2 linked regions of the Thermogemmata fonticola genome follow. The protein of the gene in region 1 interacts with the protein of each later gene in a pairwise test. Links are inferred from orthologs where the notes say so. Each region holds a gene or a part of one and is shown on either strand. Other genes may lie near its edges. The genes, in order: recA and dprA.

Region 1 (3,160 bases):
ACTCACCATTGCAAGGCTTCTTCAAGATGCCGGGCTTGATGATCGGGATGGCCTTTGGGGTGTTGGCGATGCACTCCGTGTGGCACTGGGCATGCGATAACTCTGAACGAGCAGAACCGCCGGAAACGATCACATTCTGCTTGCCCCGCAGGACGCAGCCTGGCCTAGATTGGGGCCAGATTCAGGAGCAAAGGCAGCACCTGGAGCGAACAAGGGTTCGGTTGCATCTCAGTTGTCAGGCCTTGGATCATATCACGGTGCGTTTGGTCGTCGGGGAAATTACCCTTCGGCAGGCTGTGGAGATGGCCGATCCCATACTCCGTCGCCGGCAGGGTTTCTTCACTTCCGTGGCATGGCAGTATAAGTTACTGTCCCATGAGCAGATAATTGCTCGCTTTCTCATCCAACGGGCCGAAATGATGTATGCGGCCGTCGATCCCAGTTTCTGGCACCCGGTGGCCCAGCGTCTGGAGCGCGAATACGCTGCTTTGGAGTGAACCGATGGGTGAAAAACCGGTCTTCCGCGACCACTCACATGTCGCACCGACAGTTGCAGGAGCCACTGAGCCGGATGGCAAAGGCAGCCGATCCGTTCCCAGCGGTTAGCCTTCCAGTTCCTTCCTGGCGGTTGAGCCTTGAATCCCCCTAAGCCTATTGTGACACCACCGCTGTGATGCCGCAGTTCCCATCAGGAACCAGCAATGGCCAGAGCGGGGGAGGACGGCTCGTCTTGTTTTTCGCCGGGAGGTACGCGTACAGTTTTGATAAGTCAGCGGAGAAAATACGAACGGGGAGGGTCGGCAACTCCGAGTCTGTGTTTCATGGGAGGCAGGACAGCAGATGAATTCGCCACGCGGCAGACCTTGGGATGCGCGGGAATTTTTTTGACCTGCTGACCTTCTCTAAAATGGGGGGAAGAGGGTAAACTTCTTTACACGCAACAGGGACAGAGGAACCAAGGGCCGGGTGGCGGCGCCTTTTCTCTTTCCCAGATTGATCCGAAATACAACATACTCTCAGGGGAGACAGAACCATGGCGGAGAAGGACAAGTTGCTGGACAACAAGGAGCTGCGGAACGCTCTCGCGGCGATCGAGAAGGAGTTCGGAAAAGGCTCGATCATGTCGTTGGGGGATATGACAGCGCAGGACGTGGAAGGGATTCCAACCGGTTCGCTGTCGCTGGATATTGCCCTGGGCGGGAAGGGTTTGCCGCGGGGCCGGGTCGTGGAGATTTTCGGAGCGGAGTCGAGCGGTAAGACGACGATTGCCCTGCATGCGGTGGCCAATGCCCAAAAGCAGGGAGGAGTGGCGGCGTATATCGACGCCGAGCATGCCCTGGACCCCAGTTGGGCCAAGCGGATTGGCGTTGATCTGGATGCCCTGCTGGTCTCGCAGCCTAGCTATGGGGAGGAAGCCCTGCGGATCGCCGAGATGCTAATCCGTTCCAATGCGGTGGATATTATCGTGGTCGATTCGGTGGCCGCTTTGGTACCGAAAAGCGAAATTCAGGATGGGGAGATCGGCGATGCCAAGGTGGGGCTGCAAGCCCGCTTGATGAGCCAGGCGATGCGGGTGCTCACGCCGATCATCAACAAGAGCCGGACCTGCCTGGTCTTCATTAACCAGATTCGCCAAAAGATCGGGGTGATGTACGGTGATCCGAATACGACGCCGGGCGGGTTGGCCCTCAAGTTCTATGCCAGCGTCCGCATGGAAGTCAAACGAGTGACAACACTCCGGCAAGATGAAGAGGCGATCGGGGCAGAAACTCGCGTTCGCGTGGTGAAAAATAAGGTGGCTCCGCCCTTCCGCACCGCAGAGTTCGACATTCTCTTCGATCGCGGGATCGATTGGCTCGGTGATCTCTTCCGCCTCGCGGTGGATGAGCAGATCATCGCCAAAAGCGGGGCACACTTCAGTTACAAGGGAGAACGGCTGGGCCACGGGAAGGAAGCGGCCTTGCAATTTTTGCGAGAACGTGAGGAACTGTGCGAAGAGATTCGCCAAGCGGTCCTGAGCAAGCATAAGCCCAAGAGCACCACGGACGCAGAATTGGCTCTGGAAGCGGAACGCGAAGAGGCCGAGGCGAAAGCTGCTTTGGAGGCACTGGAGCAGCAGGCTGAGGAACCGAAGCGCAAAGCCCGCTCGCGTACTGCCGTAGAAAACTGAAGTGTTTCACCTGTCCCCGGCGGTGCATACCAAATAACGCCTATTGAAAACACCCAACGGTTGGCTCTGCTCCCGCCTGCCGCATAGCCCAAGGAAGGGCAACTGCCATGTCTGAGCAACACCATGACTCCGCTCCTGGGTCCAGTGGCCGCACCATGGCGTGGGGGGCACTGGCCAACTGGGTCGCCTTCGCCGCCACCTTAACCGTGGCTTTCTTTCTGGCTCCTTACCTGCTCCGCCGATTAGGGGAAGCCCGCTATGGCGTGTGGTGTATGGTAGAAGCCCTGCTAGCGTACTTCACTCTCCTGGACCTAGGCCTAGCAGCTTGCCTCGTCCGCTACGTGGCCCGCTACCATGCGCTGAGCGCTCAGCAAGAATTGAGCCGCTATGCCGCTGCCGCCTTCTGGCTCTACTGCGGTGCCGCTGGGATTGTGCTGCTCGTGAGTCTGCCCTTGGGCTTGGTCCTCGCCCCCCTCCTCGAAAACCGGTTGGACCAGGCCGATCGACTCCTACCATTTCTGCTTCTGATGTTCGGTCAGTTTGCCTTCACGCTGCCCCTGAGTGTGTTTCCCACTTTACTGGATGGCTTGCAAAGGTTTGGGCAGAAGAGCGCTGTGCGGTTGGGCGCTCTTGTTCTGCGAGTCAGCGGTATCGTACTGGTGATGGAGACTGCACCGGGTTTGACGGGCCTGGCCGTTGTCTTGAGCCTGAGCCAGCTTGTGGAACACGGCGTGATGTGGTGGGTTGTGCGGCGTGATTTGCCGGGTTTGTCACTCTCCTGGCGCTGGGTGGATCGGACCACCCTGCGAGAGGTGCGCGGATACAGCCGCGATGCATTTCTGGCCATGGTCGCCGGGCGGTTGAGTGGGCAGAGCGGGCCGATCGTGGCGGGCCTGTTCCTCTCGGCGGCGGCTGTGGCTCATTACACCCTGGCGTATCGCCTGATCGACATGGGAAAGAACCTGCTGCGGGCGGCCACGACTACCTTGA
Region 2 (3,104 bases), on another replicon or contig:
ATGTCGTCGTACATCACCACCGTTTTCCCATCCAGCGACGCCCCGATCAAATGCTGGTGCTTGACCTCCGTGGCACTCGTCCGGCGCTTGTCCACCACCGCCAGCTTGCCCCCGACATAGCGCTGGAAGTCGAGCGCCTTTTTGATGCTCCCCTCGTCGGGACTGAGCACCACCAGGTCTTCCGGCGGGATGCCCAACTGCCGAATGCTCCGCGCTAGCTCCTTGGCGGCGTAGAGATGGTCGACCGGGATGTCGAAAAAGCCCTGAATCTGGGCCGCATGGAGGTCCAGCGCCAGCACCCGGTCCGCCCCGGCTTTGGTGATCAGATTGGCGACCAGTTTAGCGGAGATCGGCACGCGCCCTTTGTCCTTGCGGTCCTGCCGGGCGTAGCCGTAGTAGGGCAGCACCGCGGTGATCCGCGCTGGCGACGCCCGCTTGAAGGCGTCCAGCATGATGAGCAATTCCATCAAGTTCTCGTTGACCGGCGTGCAGGTCGGCTGGACCAGGAACACGTCCCGGCCCCGCACATCCTCTTCGATCCGCACGCTCGTCTCGCCGTCGGGGAAATTCCCCAGGCTGATCCGTCCCAAGGGGCAGCCCAGGTGGCGCGCAATGCTCTCCGCCAACGAGGGATTGGCCCGACCGCTGAAAATCTTCAGCTTGTGGTTATTGCCGTTGCCGTACACCGCCGATCCTTCCGGCCGGTTGAGGGAAAGGGGCTGCACTGGCATTATGCCAATTTCTTCCGCCATTGCCAACAATTTTTCCCTCAGGAATTCTTCCAGTATCCTTTCCCCCATCTTCTCCATCGGCTATGGTGGTAAGCGGACGCGATTTTTTCCCTGAAGCTGGTCCTGGGAACGGAGTGATGCGTCCGGCGGCGGAGGAGCTGCGCGATCATCTGGCTTTGGCGCTGGTTCCCGGTTTGGGGCCGCGCTTGACGGCGGCCTTGCTCCAGCATTTCGGTTCGGCAGCGGCGGTGCGGCGGGCGACAGCGGAACAACTGCGCCAGGTCCCCCACATCGGAGCGAAGCTGGCCCGGCAACTGGCCGCGGCCTTGCAGCAGGTCGAGGCGGCGGCGGCCCGTGAAGAAGCCCTCATGGCCCAGCACGGCGTCCAGGCGGTGATCTGGACGCAGCCGGAGTATCCCGCCCCGCTGCTTTCCATCAGCAATCCCCCACCGCTGCTCTTTCTCAAAGGGAAGTGGGACCGCCGGGACCAGCGGGCGGTGGCCGTGGTGGGCACGCGCCAGGCGACGGCAGCCGGCCGCCGCTGGGCCGAACAACTCGCGCGCGGCCTGGCCTTGGCCGGTTACACCGTCGTCTCCGGCTTGGCCCGCGGCATCGACGGCGCTGCCCATCAGGCTGCCCTGGAAAGCGGCGGGCGCACCATCGCCGTCCTGGCGGGCGGCTTGGGACGCATCTATCCCCCGGAACATGAGGAGCTGGCCCAGCGGATCGCCTCAGGACCCGGCTGCCTGATCAGCGAAACCCCGATGCAGACCCCGCCGCAGGCCGGCATGTTCCCCGCCCGCAATCGCTTGATCAGCGGCCTGAGCCTGGCCGTGGTGCTGGTGGAAGCGGGCCAGCGCAGCGGAGCGCTCATCACCGCTGAGCATGCCCTGGAACAGGGGCGGGAAGTCTTTGCCCTGCCGGGAAACCTGGACAGTGAAACCAGCGCCGGATGCCTGGCCTTGCTCCGCCAGGGCGCCCGCTTGATCCGGGGAGTGGACGACCTGCTCGCCGACCTGCAAGGGCTGAAGGCGGGGGAAGCCGCCCCGCCGCCGAGCCGCCCCGCCAGCTTGTTCGCTGAAGAAGCCCCGCCGTCGGACGCCTTCCTTCCCACCGCCTCCGCTGCCTCTGCCAATGGTCCGCCCCTGGAGCGTCCCTTCGCGGAACGTCCCCAGCCCGCCGCCGCTCCGCTTCCTCCCGCTGTTCCCCCTCCTCCTGCCGCTCCGCCTTCCCCGTTGGACCCCCCTCTCCAGGCTATCTGGGACCAACTCGCCCAGCGCCGCCATATCGATGAACTGGCCTATGCCCTCCAGTGTAGGGTTTCGGACTTGTTGCCCCAGCTCATGCAGTTGGAATTGCAGCACCGCATCCGCCGCTTGCCCGGCAACTTCTACGAGCGGATTCAATAAGGGGAGAAGTCGGATGCCTAGGATATGGGCAGTAGTTTGGCGGGGGCGGGAGGCCGGGGAGAATTGCCTAGGAAGTATGCAGTCAGGTGGCAATTCGTGGCAGGGGTGATTATACTGACGGGGAACAAGGACGCAAAAGGCGGCTCTCTCCCGTTCATCCTCTCCCCAGGAGCGATGGGAGAATGACAAAAAGTGAGCAAATAGAACCCCCTTTGCCGGAGATCGTAGGCAATGCCCCCGCGATGCAGGAGGTGTACCGCCTGGTGCGCTTGGCGGCGCCCCGCTCCGCCCATGTCCTGCTCGTCGGGGAGACAGGTACCGGCAAGGAACTGATCGCCCGGGCGATCCACAAGCTGAGTCGGCGGGCGGATGGCCCCTTTGTCCGCGTCAACTGCGGCGCTTTGCATGAAAACCTGCTCGAAAGCGAGCTGTTCGGGCATGTCAAGGGCGCCTTCACCGGCGCGGTGGAAAACAAGACGGGGCGCTTCGAGGCCGCCCACGGAGGTACCATTTTCCTGGATGAAATCAACAGCACCTCCCCGAAGTTGCAGGTCAAGCTGTTGCGGGTCCTCCAGGAACGGGAGTTTGAACGGGTGGGGGAAAGCCGGACGATCCGCGTGGATGTCCGGGTGGTGGCCGCGAGCAACGCCCCGCTGGAGGAGTTGGTCGCGGCGGGGCAGTTCCGGGAGGATTTGTACTACCGCCTCAACGTCATCCCGATCCATTTGCCGCCGCTGCGGGAACGCCGGGAGGATATTCCCCTGCTGGCCCGCCATTTTCTCCGCCGCTATGCCGAGCAGCACAAATGCCCTGTGCCGGAGCTGACGCCGGAACTGGCGGAGTGGCTCCAGGGGTACGACTGGCCCGGCAATGTCCGCGAACTGGAAAACACGCTGGAGCGCCTGATTGTCCTGGCCGATGGGGGACCGGTGACGGCGGAAGTTCTGCGGCGGGTCCGCCACCG

The links.
Region 2: the proteins of recA (region 1) and dprA interact in binary tests that used the Bacillus subtilis proteins (3 or more experiments, as listed by UniProt). The link is inferred for Thermogemmata fonticola from one-to-one orthologs.

What each region holds. Positions count from the first base shown.
Region 1 is NZ_JACEFB010000003.1:124,416-127,575, reverse strand. The notes cover bases 255-3,101. They hold recA (recombinase RecA), read left to right. Parts: upstream 255-1,033; coding sequence 1,034-2,170; downstream 2,171-3,101. Other genes in these bases: H0921_RS06580 (lipopolysaccharide biosynthesis protein), read left to right, coding at 2,278-3,101; H0921_RS06590 (hypothetical protein), read left to right, coding at 255-497. Outside these bases: more of H0921_RS06590, read left to right, coding at 9-254; more of H0921_RS06580, read left to right, coding at 3,102-3,160. UniProt on the Bacillus subtilis protein: Multifunctional protein involved in homologous recombination, DNA repair and competence.
Region 2 is NZ_JACEFB010000009.1:146,223-149,326, forward strand. Bases 214-3,004 are described here. They hold dprA (DNA-processing protein DprA), read left to right. Parts: upstream 214-868; coding sequence 869-2,140; downstream 2,141-3,004. Other genes in these bases: H0921_RS12490 (ribose-phosphate diphosphokinase), read right to left, coding at 214-752; H0921_RS12500 (sigma-54 interaction domain-containing protein), read left to right, coding at 2,323-3,004. Also shown: more of H0921_RS12490, read right to left, coding at 1-213; more of H0921_RS12500, read left to right, coding at 3,005-3,104. UniProt on the Bacillus subtilis protein: Protein that helps load RecA onto ssDNA during transformation. Binds cooperatively to circular ssDNA, is able to bridge different segments of DNA. Favors the loading of RecA onto SsbA- or SsbB-coated ssDNA and formation of RecA-DNA filaments.